Regions from separate parts of the Streptomyces sp. NPDC003036 genome, predicted to be linked through region 1. Evidence: riboswitches for the same ligand, from Rfam matches in the RefSeq annotation. Region 1 holds a riboswitch; each other region holds the start of a gene.
What was found. Region 1 has a riboswitch for thiamine pyrophosphate ahead of ABZX67_RS08400 (thiamine ABC transporter substrate-binding protein). Riboswitches for the same ligand answer to the same signal wherever they lie in the genome.
Positions count from the first base shown of each region.

Region 2: linked by a shared signal. The riboswitch ahead of thiO (glycine oxidase ThiO) and the one ahead of ABZX67_RS08400 (thiamine ABC transporter substrate-binding protein) in region 1 are both predicted to bind thiamine pyrophosphate.
Region 3: linked by a shared signal. The riboswitch ahead of thiC (phosphomethylpyrimidine synthase ThiC) and the one ahead of ABZX67_RS08400 (thiamine ABC transporter substrate-binding protein) in region 1 are both predicted to bind thiamine pyrophosphate.

Region 1 covers NZ_JBEXNO010000008.1:116,573-121,865, forward strand. Annotated here, with positions in the region: gene ABZX67_RS08395 (iron ABC transporter permease) at 1-1,128, opposite strand, end outside; gene ABZX67_RS08400 (thiamine ABC transporter substrate-binding protein) at 1,176-2,273, opposite strand; TPP riboswitch at 2,350-2,459, opposite strand; gene rlmN (23S rRNA (adenine(2503)-C(2))-methyltransferase RlmN) at 2,489-3,601, opposite strand; gene ABZX67_RS08410 (phosphatidate cytidylyltransferase) at 3,757-4,926, opposite strand; gene frr (ribosome recycling factor) at 4,926-5,293, opposite strand, start outside.
Region 2 covers NZ_JBEXNO010000057.1:9,903-15,195, reverse strand. Annotated here, with positions in the region: gene pknB (Stk1 family PASTA domain-containing Ser/Thr kinase) at 1-445, opposite strand, end outside; gene ABZX67_RS30420 (thiazole synthase) at 567-1,361, opposite strand; gene thiS (sulfur carrier protein ThiS) at 1,365-1,565, opposite strand; gene thiO (glycine oxidase ThiO) at 1,562-2,806, opposite strand; TPP riboswitch at 2,804-2,916, opposite strand; gene ABZX67_RS30405 (FAD-dependent oxidoreductase) at 3,029-4,249, shown strand; gene ABZX67_RS30400 (Rv2175c family DNA-binding protein) at 4,347-4,712, shown strand; gene thiE (thiamine phosphate synthase) at 4,810-5,293, shown strand, end outside.
Region 3 covers NZ_JBEXNO010000001.1:170,516-175,808, forward strand. Annotated here, with positions in the region: gene ABZX67_RS00780 (DUF5326 family protein) at 78-299, shown strand; gene ABZX67_RS00785 (SsgA family sporulation/cell division regulator) at 585-1,019, shown strand; gene ABZX67_RS00790 (YibE/F family protein) at 1,034-2,389, opposite strand; TPP riboswitch at 2,461-2,595, shown strand; gene thiC (phosphomethylpyrimidine synthase ThiC) at 2,589-4,370, shown strand; gene ABZX67_RS00800 (hypothetical protein) at 4,438-5,292, opposite strand.

The sequences.
Region 1 (5,293 bases):
CACGCCGAGCGGCAGCATCAGCAGCGCGTCGAAGCCGCGCACCAGCCGGCCGGCCCGCCGGGTGAGCGCCGCGGCCGCGAGCCCCCCGACGGTCAGCGCGATCGCGGTGGCGGCGAGCGCGTACTCCAGCGAGTTCCCGATCGCCTCGACCGGCGGCACGAGGAAGGTCCCGCCGCCCGCGTCGGCGTCCCCGAGCGTCCGGTAGTAACCGAGCCCCCCGTCGAAGGAACGCTGCACGAGCACGGCGAGCGGCAGTACGAGCAGCAGCACGATCGTCACGAGGACGGTGCCCAGCAGCGCCCACTGCCCGGCACCGCGCGGCCTCCGCGCGGTCATGGCGGCGTCCACCAGCTTCAGCGCGGTCTCCCGCCTGCGTACCGTCCGGGCGTGCACGGCGAGGACGGCGCCGACGGCCGCGAACTGCACCAGCGTGAGCACGGCCGCCGTCTCCAGGTCGAGCAGCTGCGCGGTCTGGCGGTAGATCTCCGCCTCCAGCGTGGCGTACGCGGGCCCGCCGAGGATCTGTACGACGCCGAAGGAGGTGTACGTGAAGAGGAAGACCATCAGGGCGGCGGCGGCCACCGCGGGCGCGAGCGCGGGCAGGGTCACCCGCCGCCACGCCCCGAAACGGGAGGCGCCGAGCACCCGCGCGGCCTCCTCCTGGCGCGGGTCGAGCTGCGCCCACAGGCCGCCGACCGTACGGACGACGACGGCGTAGTTGAAGAAGACGTGCGCCAGCAGGATCGCCCACACGGTGGTGTCCAGCCGCACGCCCCACAGCTCGTCCAGGAGCCCTCCCCGCCCGACGAGCGCGAGGAACGCCGTGCCGACGACGACGGTCGGCAGCACGAACGGCACGGTGACGACCGCCCGCAGCACCCCCTTGCCGCGGAAGTCGAAGCGGGCGAAGACGTACGCGCCGGGCAGCGCGACCAGCAACGTCAGCGCGGTGGAGGCGAGCGCCTGCCAGGTGGTGAACCAGAGCACGTCCAGGATGTCCGGGCGGCCCAGCACCTCGCCGAGCCGCCCGAACCGCCAGGCGCCGTCCTCCGCCCGCAGGCCCCGGCCGACGATCGCGGCGACGGGGTAGGCGAAGAAGAGGGCGAAGAACGCCACAGGCAGGACCATGAGCCCCGCCCGCAGCGCGCCGCGCTTGAGGGGGTCGCGGGAGGCGCCTACTTCAGGACGAGCGAGGACCACGACCGGATCCACCCGTCACGCTTCTCGGCGATCTTCTCGGGGGCGACGGTGTGCGGCTTGTCCACCGTCACGCCGTGCTGGGAGAAGAGCTCCGGCAGCGCCGCGTCCTTGGCGACCGGGTTCACGAACATCTGGAGCGGCATGTCGTCCTGGAACTTCTTGCCGATCATGAAGTCGATCAGGGCCTTGCCGCCCTCCGGGTTCTTCGCCCCCGTCAGCAGGCCGGCGAACTCGATCTGGCGGAAGCAGGTGCCGGTGGAGACCCCGGTCGGCGCCTCGGCCGGCTGCGGGTCGGCGTAGAGCACCTCGACCGGCGGGCTGGAGGCGTACGAGACGACGAGCGGCCGGTCGCCCTTGGCCTGCTTGCCGCCGGCCGAGCCGGAGAACTCCTGGTTGTAGGCGAGCTCCCAGCTGTCGACGACCTTGACGCCGTTGGCCTTCAGCTTCTTCCAGTAGTCCTGCCAGCCCTCATCGCCGTACTGGGCGGCCGTGCCGAGCAGGAAGCCGAGGCCGGGCGAGGAGCGCTCCGGGTTCTCGACCACGAGGAGGTCCTTGTACTGCGGCTTGGCGAGGTCGTCGAAGGTCTGCGGCGGCGCGAGCTTCTTGTCCGCGAAGTACTTCTTGTCGTAGTTGACGCAGATGTCGCCGGTGTCGACGGGCGTGACGCGGTGCTTGTCCTTGTCGAGCTGTACGTCGGCGGGGACCCGGTCCAGGCCCTTGGCCTCGTACGGCTCGAAGAGGCCGTTGTCGAGGGCGCGCGAGAGCAGGGTGTTGTCGACGCCGAAGAAGACGTCCCCCTGCGGGGCGCCCTTGGTGAGGATCGCCTTGTTGACGGCCTCGCCGGCGTCGCCGCTCTTCAGCACCTTGACGGTGTAGCCGGTCTCCTTGGTGAACTCCTTCAGGACCTCCTTGGAGGCGTTGAAGGAGTCGTGGCTGACGAGCGTCACGGTCTTCGACTTCGTACCGCCGCCGTCGGACGCCTTGTCCGAGCCGCCGTCGCCGCAGGCGGTGAGCGTCGTGACGCCCAGCGCGGCGGCGAGGGCGCCGACCGTGATCTTCTTGGTGGTGCTCACTGAGATTCCTCCTGGGGGTGTCCAGGAAGAGACGCGGCCCCGCCCACCCCTCGAAGGGATGGGCAGGGCGCAACAGCTCGAGTAACGACCGAACTTCCTACCCAGAATGACCTGGGCGAGGTTCAGAGGGTCTGCAGCCTGACGGTGCTGCACTCTCAGCGCTGTGGCGCTCCCCTGTCGGAATATGCAGATGTGTTCGAGCTCAGAGTACAAGCTCAGCGTTCGGCGGCCGCGAGCTGTCCACAGGCGCCGTCGATCTCCTGCCCGCGGGTGTCACGGACGGTGACCGGTACGCCGTGGGCGGCGATCGCCTCGACGAACGCCTTCTCGTCCTCGGGGCGCGAGGCGGTCCACTTCGAGCCGGGGGTCGGGTTCAGCGGGATGAGGTTGACGTGGACGCGCTTGCCCTTGAGGAGGCGACCCAGCAGGTCGCCGCGCCAGGCCTGGTCGTTGATGTCGCGGATGAGGGCGTACTCGATGGACACGCGGCGGCCGGACTTCTCGGCGTACTCCCAGGCGGCGTCCAGCACCTCCCGGACCTTCCAGCGGGTGTTGACGGGGACCAGCGTGTCGCGCAGCTCGTCGTCGGGGGCGTGCAGCGAGACGGCGAGGCGGCACTTGAAGCCCTCGTCGGCGAAGCGCAGCATCGCGGGCACGAGGCCGACGGTCGAGACGGTGATGCCGCGCTGCGACAGGCCGAGGCCGTCGGGCTCGGGGTCGGTCAGCCGCCGGATGGCGCCCACGACCCGCTTGTAGTTGGCGAGCGGCTCGCCCATGCCCATGAAGACGATGTTGGAGAGGCGGGCGGGGCCTCCCGGCACCTCACCGTCCCTGAGCGCCCGCATGCCGTCGACGATCTGGTGCACGATCTCGGCGGTCGACAGGTTCCGGTCGAGGCCGGCCTGGCCGGTGGCGCAGAAGGGGCAGTTCATGCCGCAGCCCGCCTGCGACGAGATGCACATCGTCACGCGGTCCGGGTAGCGCATGAGGACCGATTCGACGAGCGTGCCGTCGTGCAGCCGCCACAGGGTCTTGCGGGTGGTGTCGTCGTCGCACGAGATGTGCCGTACGACGCTCATGAGGTCCGGCAGCAGCTCGGCGGCGAGCTTCTCGCGCGAGGCGGCCGGGATGTCGGTCCACTCGGCGGGGTCGTGCGCGTACCGCGCGAAGTAGTGCTGGGAGAGCTGCTTGGCGCGGAACGGCTTCTCGCCGATCGCGGCCACCGCTTCCTTGCGCTCGGCGGGCGTGAGGTCGGCGAGGTGCCGCGGCGGCTTCACGGCTCCGCGGGGCGCGACGAAGGTGAGCTCTCCCGGGGCGGGGCGTGGCATGACCTGGTACTCCTCAGTAAAGACGAGGCCGCGGGAGCTGAGCCGGGGGACCTCACCGGATGATCCCCGCGTGACGCCGCGGGGCCGAAAGGGCCCGCCGCCTCGATGCGACGAGCCCTTCCAGGGTAACCGGACGGCGGTTCGGCCTGTTCCTGTCAGCCGGCGCCGACGAACAGCACCAGCAGCAGCCACACCACCGGCGCCGTCGGCAGCAGCGAGTCCAGCCGGTCCATGATTCCGCCGTGACCCGGGAGCAGGGTGCCCATGTCCTTGATGCCCAGGTCCCGCTTGATCATCGACTCGCCGAGGTCGCCGAGCGTGGCGCTCACCGCGACCGCGAGGCCCAGCAGCAGGCCCTGCCACCAGGTGCCGCCATCGATGGCGAACTCCATGCACAGGGCGCCCGCCGCCATGGCGAACGCCACCGCGCCGACCAGGCCCTCGCGCGTCTTGCCGGGGCTGATGCGCGGCGCGAGCTTCCGCTTGCCGAAGCGCCAGCCGACCGCGTACGCGCCGGTGTCGCTGACCACGGTGAGCAGCAGGAAGGTGAGCACCCGCCACGAACCGTCGTCGGCGGTGAGCATCAGCGCCACGAAGGTCGCCAGGAACGGCACGTAGAAGGCGGCGAAGAGGCCGGCCGTGACGTCCTTGAGGTAGCCCTCGGGCGGTTCCGTCATCCGCCACACGAGCACGGCGAGCGCGGTGAGCGCCATCGCCACCCACGCGCCCTCGGCGCCGCGTACGTATCCGGCGACGACCATCGCCACACCGCCCAGGGCGAGCGGCACGAGCGGGGCCTTGATGGACTTGCGCTCCTGAAGGCGCGAGGTCAGCTCCCACAGCCCCACCACGACGGCGACCGCGATGACGCCGACGAACACGTCCTTGAGGATGAAGAGCGACGCGATGATGACCGCGCCGAGGCCGACGCCGACCCCTATGGCGGCCCTCAGGTCGCGCCCGGCCCGCTTCTTCTGCTGGGGCTGGTGGGGCGGACCCGGCTGCTCCGGAGGCTGCGTCGCTCCCGACGGCGGCGTGGGCATGGGCTCCTGCGGCATCTCGTCACGGAACAGGGGACCGCTCAGCCGAGCGGTCCCCCGGTCACGGTGGTCGTCGTCCTGGTCTCCGCCGACGTGTCCTCCGGCGTGTCCGCCAGGGGGAACATCGGCGGGTACGACGGGCATGGGGCGCGTCCGGCCCGCTCCATGCCCCTCATATGCGGGGCCCGCCGGGGCCTCCGGGGCGTGTGCCCCCGGAGCGTACCCCTGGTCGGGCGGACCCCAGTGGCCGCCTTTCGGCGGGGTCCCCCAGGAAGAGTCGTTCATCAGACCTCGAGCAGCTCGGCTTCCTTGTGCTTGAGCAGCTCGTCCACCTGCGCGACGTACTTGTGGGTGAGGTCCTCGAGGTCCTTCTCGGCGCGACGGCCCTCGTCCTCGCCGATGTCGCCGTCCTTGACCGCCTTGTCGAAGGCGTCCTTGGCCTTGCGGCGCACCGAGCGGATCGACACCTTCGAGTCCTCGGCCTTGGTCTTGGCGACCTTGATGTACTCGCGGCGGCGGTCCTCGGTGAGCTCGGGGAACACCACCCGGATGATGTTGCCGTCGTTGCTCGGGTTGACGCCGAGGTCCGAGTCGCGGATGGCCTGCTCGATGTTGCGCAGCGCGCTCTTGTCGAACGGCGTCACCACGGCCA
Region 2 (5,293 bases), on a different contig from region 1:
TCAGGACGTTCTCCGGCTTCATGTCCCGGTGGACGAAGCCCGCCCGGTGCGCGGCGCCCAGCGCGGCCAGCACCGGCTCCAGGATGTCGAGCGCGGCCCGCGGGCGCAGTGCGCCGCGCTCGCGCAGCACGTCGCGGAGGGTGCAGCCCGCGACGTACTCCATGGCGAGGTACACGTAGGCCCCGTCGGCGCCCTGGTCGAAGACCCCCACCACATTCGGGTGCGAGAGCCGCGCCACGGACTTGGCCTCGCGGATGAAGCGCTCGACGAAGGTCGCGTCCGTCGCGAGGGCGGGGTGCATCACCTTGAGCGCGAGCACCCGGTCGAGCCGGGTGTCCAGGGCCCGGTACACCGTGGCCATGCCCCCGACGGCGATGCGCGCCTCGACTCGGTAGCGGCCGTCGAGCAGCTGGCCCACGAGCGGGTCGTGCAGGGTCGTATCCACCCGCCCGAGTCTACGAGCCCGCACCGACACCCCCGCCGCCCCGTACGGACCCCCGGCGCGACTGCAGCCGAGCTGTGACACCGCCGAGGGCCCGCGGGCCCGGCGGTGTCACACGCGCACGTCAGAACGCCGGCCGCTCCGGGTCCAGGACCGCGCGCCCCTCCAGCGGGGACGACGCCTCCGCGAAGTGCCGGCGCGGGATCCTCCCGGCGCGGTACGCGAGGCGGCCCGCCTCGACCGCGTGGCGCATCGCCTCGGCCATCAGCACCGGCTCCTGCGCCCGCGTCACCGCCGAGGCCAGCATCACCGCCGAGCAGCCGAGCTCCATGGCGAGCGCCGCGTCGGATGCCGTACCGGCGCCCGCGTCCAGGATCACCGGCACGCGCGCGTGCTCCACGATCAGCTGGAAGTTGTGCGGGTTGCGGATGCCGAGCCCCGAGCCGATCGGCGAGCCGAGCGGCATGATCGCCGCACAGCCGACGTCCTCCAGCTTGCGCGCGAGCACCGGGTCGTCGTTGGTGTACGGCAGGACCGTGAAGCCGTCGTCGACCAGCGTCTCGGCCGCGTCGAGCAGCTCGACGGGATCGGGCAGCAGCGTCCGCTCGTCGGCCACCACCTCCAGCTTGATCCAGTCCGTGCCGAGCGCCTCCCGCGCGAGTCGGGCCGTCAGGACCGCCTCGCCCGCGGTGAAGCAGCCCGCGGTGTTCGGCAGGACGCGGATGCCCAGCTTGTCGAGGACGGACAGGACCGAGCCCCGGACGGTCGGGTCGAGCCGGCGCATCGCCACGGTCGTCAGCTCGGTGCCGCTGGCGGCGAGGGCGCGTTCCAGTACGTCGAGGCTGGGCGCCCCGCCCGTACCCATGATCAGCCGGGAGTCGAAGGCGGTCCCGGCGATGGTGAGACGGTCGTCCGCCATGGTTCAGCCCCCCTGGACCGCGGTCAGGACCTCGACGCGGTCGCCGTCGCCGAGCAGCGTCCCGGCCCACTGGCTGCGCGGGACGACGGTCTCGTTGACGGCGGCGGCGACACCGGACGGCGCGGTGGTGAGGGTGGCGACCAGCGCGTCGAGCGTGGTCGGGGCGGCGAGCTCGCGGGCCTCGCCGTTCACGGAGACGTTCATGACACTCCAACCGGAGAGACGGAAGAGACGGAAGAGGGGGCGGAAGAGGCAGAGGAGGGGGCCGCGGAGAAGCGGTCCGGGGCGAACGGACGCGCCTGCTCCGGCAGCTCACCGCTCACCAGCACCTCGGCCATCACGTCCCCGGTGACCGGCGTCAGCAGCACCCCGTTGCGGTAGTGCCCGGTCGCCAGGTGCAGCCCCGGCAGGGCGCTCGGGCCCAGCAGCGGCGCGTTGTCGGGCGAGCCCGGGCGCAGCCCCGCGCGGGTCTCGGTCAGCGGCAGCTCGGTGATCCCCGGCACCAGCTCGTGCGCGTCGCGCAGCAGCTCGTAGACCCCGCCCGCGGTGACCGTGGTGTCCCAGCCGAGCTCCTCGCTCGTGGCGCCGACGACCAGCTCGCCGTTCTCACGCGGCACGAGGTAGACATGGCTGCCGCGTACCACCGCCCGCACCGTCCGGGAGAGGAACGGCGCGTACGCGCGCGGCACCGTCAGACGCAGCACCTGCCCCTTGACGGGCCGTACCGGCGGAAGCACATCGTCCGGTACGCCGCCGAGCCGGCCGCTGAGGCTCCCCGCGGCCAGCACCACCTGATCGGCGGCGAGTTCCGTGCCGTCCTTCAAGACCGCCCCGGCGGCCCGCTCCCGCACCACCGTCAGCCGGTCCGCCCAGCCGCGGTGGAAGACCACCCCGGCCCGCTCGCACGCGGCGACCAGGGCCGCCGCGAGCCGCCGCGGATCGACCTGGTGGTCGCCGTCCACCCGCAGCCCGCCGCGTACGCCGGGCGCCAGCATGGGCTCCAGACGGCGGCACTCGCGGCCGTTGAGCCACTCGGAGTCCAGGCCGCAGCGGCTCTGCAGCGCGTGCAGCTCACGCAGATGGGCGCGGTCGTCGGCGTCCAGCGCGACGGCCAGCGTGCCGCACGCGCGGTAGCCGACGTCGAGGCCGCCCGACGCGTCCCGGAGCTCGGCGACGAAGTCCGGGTAGCGGCGCGCCGACGCGAGGTTGAGGGCGAGGAGCGTCTCCTCGCCGTAGTGGAGCTCGGTGACCGCGGCGAGCATGCCCGCCGCGACCTGGGCGGCCCCGCCGCCCGGCTCGGGGTCGACGACGGCGGTGCGCAGCCCCCGCCGCGCCGCCCGCCAGGCCGTGACCAGGCCGATGATCCCGCCCCCGATGACGAGGACATCCGAGACAGCCGAGCCTGTACGTGTCGATCCCGTACGTGTCGATCCACGTGGATGCATGGGCGTCCAGCCCCTCCCTTCGCCGGCATGACCCGGATCAGGTTCGTACGGTCGGAGGCCGTCCAGCCTCCCTCTCAGCCCGGTGCGTCCGGGCTCCCGCGAGTGCTCTACGGCGGCCAGCCTAACCCGACCGCTCAACGGGCAGTAAGGGTGTCTTCACTCTGGCCCGACATCGCGTCACCTACGTATGGTGATCGCGTGAGCGAGCGGATGCATACAGAGATGCATACAGAGCGGCCCGCGGCCGAGCGGCGCGTCGTCATCGTCGGAGCCGGAATAGCCGGTGTACAGACCGCCGTGGCCCTGCGCGAACAGGGCTTCACGGGGCCGGTGCTGCTGATCGGCGCCGAGCCGCACCAGCCGTACGACCGCCCGCCGCTGTCCAAGGCGGTCCTGCTCGGCACGGCGGAGGGCTCCGCCTTCGAGGTCGACTTCGAAGCCCTCTCCATCGACCTGCGCCTGGGCCTGTCCGTGACCGGCGTACGCCCCCTCGCGCACGAGATCGACACGGAGGAGGGACCCGTTCCCTACGACGTGCTGGTCATCGCGACCGGCGCCGTGCCCCTGGCGCTGCCCGGCTCCGAGGGCGTCCCCGGCGTCCATCTGCTGCGCACCCTCGACGACGCCGAGCGGCTGCGCCCCGTCCTCGCCGCGCAGCACGACATCGTGGTCGTCGGCGCCGGCTGGATCGGTGCCGAGTTCACCACGGCCGCCCTCGAGGCGGGCTGCGCGGTGACGGTCGTGGAGGCCGCGGAACGGCCGCTGGCGGGCGCCCTGCCGGCCGAGGTCGCCGCTCCGATGGCCGACTGGTACGAGGAGGCCGGCGCCAAACTCCTGACCGACGCGCGCGTGGGGCACGTCGAACCGGGCGAGGTGGCCCTGGAGGACGGCCGGATCCTGCCCGCCGGGGCGGTGGTCGTCGGCATCGGCGCCCGGCCCGCCACCGACTGGCTGACCGGCTCCGGCATCGCCCTCGGCACCGCCGGCGCCGTCCTCGCGGACGACCACCTGCGCACCTCCGTGCCCGATGTGTACGCCGTCGGCGACTGCGCCTCCTTCCCCTCCGCCCGCTACGGCGAGCGGCTGCTGGTCCACCACTGGGACAACGCCCTCCAGGGGCCGCGCACGGTCGCGGCCGGGATCGTGGGCGAGGCGCCGCACCCGTACGACCCGGTGCCGTACTTCTGGTCCGAGCAGTTCGGCCGCTTCGTGCAGTACGCGGGCCACCACGGGGCCGCTGACGCGATGGTGTGGCGCGGCGATCCGGCCGGTGCCTCCTGGTCCGTCGCGTGGCTGCGGGAGAACGTCCTGGTCGCCCTGCTGGCGGTCGGCCGCCCCCGGGACCTGGCGCAGGGCCGCAAGCTGATCGAAGCGGGCACACCGCTCGACGCGGAACAGGTCGCCGACCCGTCCGTACCCCTGAAGGCCGCGGCTCTGGCGTAGGACGTGTCTCGCTGTTTCCGTGGCTCCGTGGCGCTTGCGACGCGCCCTCGGCCCAGCCCGGGTACCGCGTGTCAGTCCGGGATGGCACGCTTGTCCCGTGACCGAGATTGACGCAAAGATCGATGCTCTCGTCCCCGCCTGGCTCCACCTGCCCGACATCGCGGAAATGCTGGATGTCGAGGTGACGCGCGTGCGGCAGCTGGTCAAGGAGGGCCAGCTGATCGCCGTGCGCCGCGGTGAGAACCGGACGCTGCAGGTCCCTGCCGCCTTCATCAAGGACGGCAAGGTCCTCAAGGGCCTCTCCGGGACCCTGACGCTGCTGCGGGACGACGGCTTCACCGACGAAGAGATGCTGGAGTGGCTCTTCACCCCCGACCCGTCCCTGCCGGGCACGCCCGCGCAGGCGCTCAGCGAGAATCGCGGCACGGAGGTGAAGCGCCGAGCCCAGGCGCTCGCCGTCTGACGAACCGAACGAACACCGACACCAGGTGGTGTACGGGCCGGCCCGCGCTCGCGCGCGGCCGGTCCGTACACCACCGCACCAACGGGGGGAACCTCTGATGGCCACCGCACGCGCGCTCCTGTCCGACGCCCGGCTGTACCTGTGCACGGACGCCCGGAAGCGCCAGGGGGACCTGCCCGAGTTCCTCGACGCCGTGCTCGCCTCCGGTGTGGACATCGTCCAGCTGCGCGACAAGGGCATGGAGGCCGGCGAGGAGCTGGAGCACCTGGAGGTGTTCGCGGACGCCTGCCGCCGCCACGGCAAGCTGCTCGCGGTGAACGACCGGGCCGACGTGGCGCACGCCATCGGCTCCGACGTGCTGCACCTGGGCCAGGGCGACCTGCCGGTCCCGGCCGCGCGAGCGATCCTCGGTGGCGAGGTGCTGATAGGCCGCTCCACGCACGGCGAGGCGGAGGTCGACGCGGCGGTCGCCGAGCCCGGCGTCGACTACTTCTGCACCGGGCCGTGCTGGCCGACGCCCACCAAGCCCGGGCGGTACGCGCCGGGGCTGGACCTCGTCCGGTACGCCGCGTCGCTGGACC
Region 3 (5,293 bases), on a different contig from region 1:
CCCCTGCGCGCCTAGCATCGAAGACGTCAAGGTCCACAGATCCGGCGGCGCAGAGAGACGAGGCAGGGACGATGGCGGTGAAGGAGCTTCTGGTGGGGCTGCCGTGGTGGGTGAAGTGGGTTGCCATACCCCTCATCGCGGTGCTGGTCTTCGGTGGCCTGATCGCGAGCGCGGTCGTCATGCTGGTCGGGCTGCTGTTCAAGGTGCTGGTGTTCGTCGCGCTCGTCGGCGGACTGATCTACGTCGTACGGAAGTTCACGTCGTCCTCGTCATCCTCGTCGTCCCGCAGCGACTGGTGACGGCGGCGGTCTTCCCCCGCCCCTTCCCGTATCCGGCCACCTGCCCGGGTGTTAGCCCGGGCGGGGGAACGGCCCCCGCGAAACCCCGCCCCGGCAGGAGGCTGCCCATAGAGTGGCAGCCTTCCTCGGCGACACGGCGCGGCTGTGCAGAATCGTCGCAGCAAGATCGAGTCGCCCGCAGTACCAGAAAACTCACTCCTTGTGATCCTCTAGTCCCTCCAGGACGATGACGATTAAACCAAGAGGGCGTTGTTCACCACTGCTTCATCCACTGCGGGGTACATGATGCGCGAGTCGGTTCAGGCCGAGGTCCTGATGAGTTTCATCGTTTCCGAGGAGCTCTGCTTCAGGATTCCGGTCGAGCTCGGGTACGAGACGAAGGATCCCTTCGCGGTCCGGATGACCTTCCACCTGCCCGGGGACGCCCCGGTGACCTGGGCGTTCGGACGCGAGCTGCTGCTCGACGGGATCAACGCACCGAGCGGCGAGGGAGACGTCCACATCACGCCGACCGGGCCGGAGGACCTGTCGGACGTCAGCATCCGCTTGCAGGTCGGCGCCGACCGGGCGCTCTTCCGCGCGAGCGCGCCACCGCTGGTGGCGTTCCTGGACCGCACCGACAAGCTGGTGCCCCTGGGGCAGGAGCTCACGCTCGGTGACTTCGAGCAGGACCTGGAGGATGCGCTCGGCCGGATCCTCGCCGAGGAGAACGCCGGCTGACCCTCCAGGGCCGGTCACCTCTTGCGCCGGCGGCCCCGGCCGCCCCGGCCCGTCGTGGCCGCCGCGGCGGCGGGCCCCGTCCCTCCGGCGGTGCCCGGCCGGTCGGCGGAGACGACGAGCGCGGCCAGCGCGGTGGTGACCGGCACCGAGGCGACCAGCCCGATCGAGCCGACCAGCGTCCGTACGATCTCCTGGGCCACGATCTCGCTGTTGGCGACCGTCCCCACGCTGCTCTGCGCGATGGAGAAGAGCAGCAGCAGCGGGAGCGCCGCGCCCGCGTACGCCAGCACCAGCGTGTTGACCACCGAGGCGATGTGGTCGCGGCCGATGCGGATACCGGCCCGGTACAGCGCCCGCGGGCCCATCGACGGGTCCGCCTGGTGCAGTTCCCACACGGCTGACGTCTGGGTCACCGTCACATCGTCGAGCACGCCCAGCGAACCGATGATCACGCCGGCCAGCAGAAGACCGGACATGTCGATGTTCGGGTAGAGCCCGTGGATCAGGCCGGTGTAGTCGTCGGTGTTGCCGGTGAGCGACGCCCAGCCGATGAAAGCGGAGCCCAGCAGGCCGATCAGCAGCAGTGAGATGAGCGTGCCCAGCACCGCCACCGATGTCCGCGCGGTCAGGCCGTGGCACAGGTAGAGCGCCATCAGCATGATCGCGCTCGACCCCACCACCGCGACGACCAGTGGGTTGGACCCCTGCAGGATCGCCGGGAGGATGAAGAGCGTCAGGACGAGGAAGCTCAAGGCGAGGGCGGTCAGCGCCATCAGACCGCGCATCCGGCCGACGGCCACCACCGCCAGCGCGAAGACGCCGGCGAGCAGCGCCACCGGGATCCTGCGGTCCACGTCCGTGACGGAGTACTGCAGATCGCGGGGGGCGTCGGGCGCGTACGCCACCACGACGCCCTGGCCTTCGTCCAGTTGGCGGGGCGAGTCCGGCTGGACCACCTCGACGAACGTGCGGCCCTTGTCCTCGCCCGTGGTGACCTCGACCGTCGCCTTCGCGCACTTGCCCTGCTGGGCGTTGACCGCCTCGCGCCCCTGGGGTGTCGTCGTGTCACCGGTCGGTGGGACCTGAGCGGCGTTCACGTCCTTGCAGTCCACCCGCTCGACGCGGACGACCGTGCCTTGCTCGGTCTGCCGGTCGAAGCCCACACCGGTGCGTTCGTGGGCCGGGGCGCCGCCTGGCCACAAGATGGCGAGACCGACGACGACCGCCGTGGCGAAGGGGATCAGTACGGCCGCGATGACCTTGCGCAGATGCCGGGAGACCGGCGCGGCAGGGCCGTGGCTGTGCGCATGGCCGTGCGCATGACCGAGTGCGTGCCGGTCCGGCTCAGGTGTCTCGTGCGAGGAAGTCACGGACCGATCATCGCAAGAACGTGGGGCCCCCTCTGTTCAGCGCGGCCGCAAGGACGCTAGCGTGGTGACACCTTTGCACACGCGGGAGCTCGGAGCACCGGGCTGAGAGGGCGCTGATCTCCGTACGAGACGTACGGGAAACGCTGCGTCGACCGCCGAACCTGTTACCGGGTAATGCCGGCGTAGGGAGTAGGTCACGATGACCGTTCAGGACGCACGCACGCCTGCCTCGAACCAGAACGACGAGGCCGGGAAGTCCATCGGATGGCACAAGGGGTACCTCGAGGGCTCGCGCCCCGACCTCCGTGTGCCGGTCCGCAAGGTGCACCTCACCAACGGCAAGGACGTGACGCTGTACGACACGTCAGGGCCGTACACCGATCCGAATGTCGAGACCGACGTACGCCGCGGCCTGCCACCGCTGCGGGAGAACTGGATCATCGGGCGCGGCGACACCGAGGAGTACGCCGGCCGCCCGGTGCGCCCCGAGGACGACGGGATCAAGCACACCTCGCCGCGCGGCGGGCTGCGCAACCTCGACGCCGTCTTCCCGGGCCGTCCGCGCCAGCCCCGCCGGGGCCGTGACGGACAGGCGGTGACGCAGCTCGCGTACGCCCGCCGTGGCGAGATCACGCCGGAGATGGAGTACGTCGCGATCCGCGAGAACGTATCCCCGGAGGTCGTCCGCGAGGAGATCGCGGCGGGCCGCGCGGTGCTGCCGGCGAACGTCAACCACCCGGAGATCGAGCCGATGATCATCGGCAAGCGGTTCCTGGTGAAGGTCAACGCCAACATCGGCAACTCCGCGGTCACCTCGTCCATCGAGGAGGAGGTGGAGAAGATGACCTGGGCCACCCGCTGGGGTGCCGACACGGTCATGGACCTCTCCACCGGCCGCAACATCCACACCACCCGCGAGTGGGTGCTGCGCAACTCGCCCGTCCCGATCGGCACCGTGCCGCTCTACCAGGCGCTGGAGAAGGTCGACGGCAGGGCCGAGGAACTGACCTGGGACATCTACAAGGACACGGTCATCGAGCAGGCCGAGCAGGGCGTCGACTACATGACCGTCCACGCCGGCGTGCTCCTGCGGTACGTGCCGCTGACGGCGCGCCGCAAGACCGGCATCGTCTCACGCGGCGGCTCCATCATGGCCGCGTGGTGCCTGGCGCACCACAAGGAGTCGTTCCTGTACGAGAACTTCGAGGAGCTCTGCGAGATCCTCGCCGCGTACGACGTGACGTTCTCGCTCGGTGACGGCCTGCGGCCCGGCTCGATCGCGGACGCCAACGACGAGGCGCAGTTCGCGGAGCTGCGGACGCTCGGCGAGCTGAACCAGATCGCCAAGCGGCACAACGTCCAGACGATGATCGAGGGCCCGGGCCATGTCCCGATGCACAAGATCAAGGAGAACATCGACCTCCAGCAGGAGATCTGCGAGGAGGCGCCGTTCTACACGCTCGGCCCGCTGACCACCGACGTGGCGCCCGCCTACGACCACATCACCTCGGGTATCGGCGCCGCGATGATCGCCTGGTGGGGCACCGCGATGCTCTGCTACGTCACGCCGAAGGAGCACCTCGGCCTTCCGAACCGGGACGACGTGAAGACCGGTGTCATCACGTACAAGATCGCCGCGCACGCGGCGGACCTGGCCAAGGGGCACCCGGGCGCGCAGGAGTGGGACGACGCGCTGTCGGACGCGCGGTTCGAGTTCCGGTGGGAGGACCAGTTCAACCTGGCCCTCGACCCGGACACGGCGCGGGAGTTCCACGACGAGACGCTGCCCGCCGAGCCGGCGAAGACCGCGCACTTCTGCTCGATGTGCGGTCCGAAGTTCTGCTCGATGAAGATCTCGCAGGACATCCGGCGGGAGCACGGCGGGGATCTCAAGCAGGACGAGATCGAGGCGGGGATGGCGGAGAAGTCGGCGGAGTTCGCCGCCGCCGGGAACCGGGTCTACCTGCCGCTGGCGGACTGACACCGCGGACCCGCTCACGCGGGTGCGAACGGATGTTTCACGTGAAACACACGCCCCGGTGCACCGGTCATTCCGACCGGTGCTCGGGGCCGCCGAAGTCCCGGCTCCCGAACTCCGGCCCGGCGAAGTCGGGGCTGGTGAAGTCCGGGCTGGTGAAGGCCGGCCGCGACGCCGAACCGCCCTCGCTCGGGCTGGAGAAGTCCGGCCCGCTGTAACCGACCTTCGGGATCCGCCCGAGCGGGCGCGGCGGGACGCCGGAGGTCGGGTCGGCGCTCGGGTCGGCCAGGGCGTCGCGCAGGAACGGCAAGATGCCCCGCTCCAGGAGGGCATGCCGCCATGCCTCTCGCGCCCGGCCGATCTCGTCCGGCAGTTCACCTCCGGGCTCCTGGGCGGACACCTGCGTCGAGCTGTTGCGCAGGGCCGTGACCAGCAGGCCGACGGCGGCGACCAGAATGCCGAGCGCCGTGACGCCGGCGAAGAACCACCCGGCGGTGAGCAGCGGCTTCGCGAACGACGGCGCCGGGTCGAGGGCCATGAGCAGATAGCCGACGAGCAGGAAGATGAGCGCGGCGGTGCCGGCGAGCACCGGTGCGAGCACGGTGACGACGACACCGAGCCCGGCGCCCGGGCCGTCCGCCGACTCGTCGTCGGAGCCGGACAGCAGGGAGTCGATGGCGGACAGGCGCGTGGGCGTACGCGACTCCTCGCGCACCTTCACGAAGTGGTCGTACTCGGCGGCGGCGGCCGCGGTGATGAGCGCCGTCGCGTTCAGGGCCATGGTGCGCAGCTGTTCGGCGTTCAGCCGCTGCCCGATCGCGGCGAGTTCCGGACGTTCGTGCGCGTTGCGCAGTGCCTCGTCGAGGAGGCGCTCGTACTCGGAGCGGTCCTCGGTCAGCAGGTGCGGAGCGCTGTTCATGTGCATC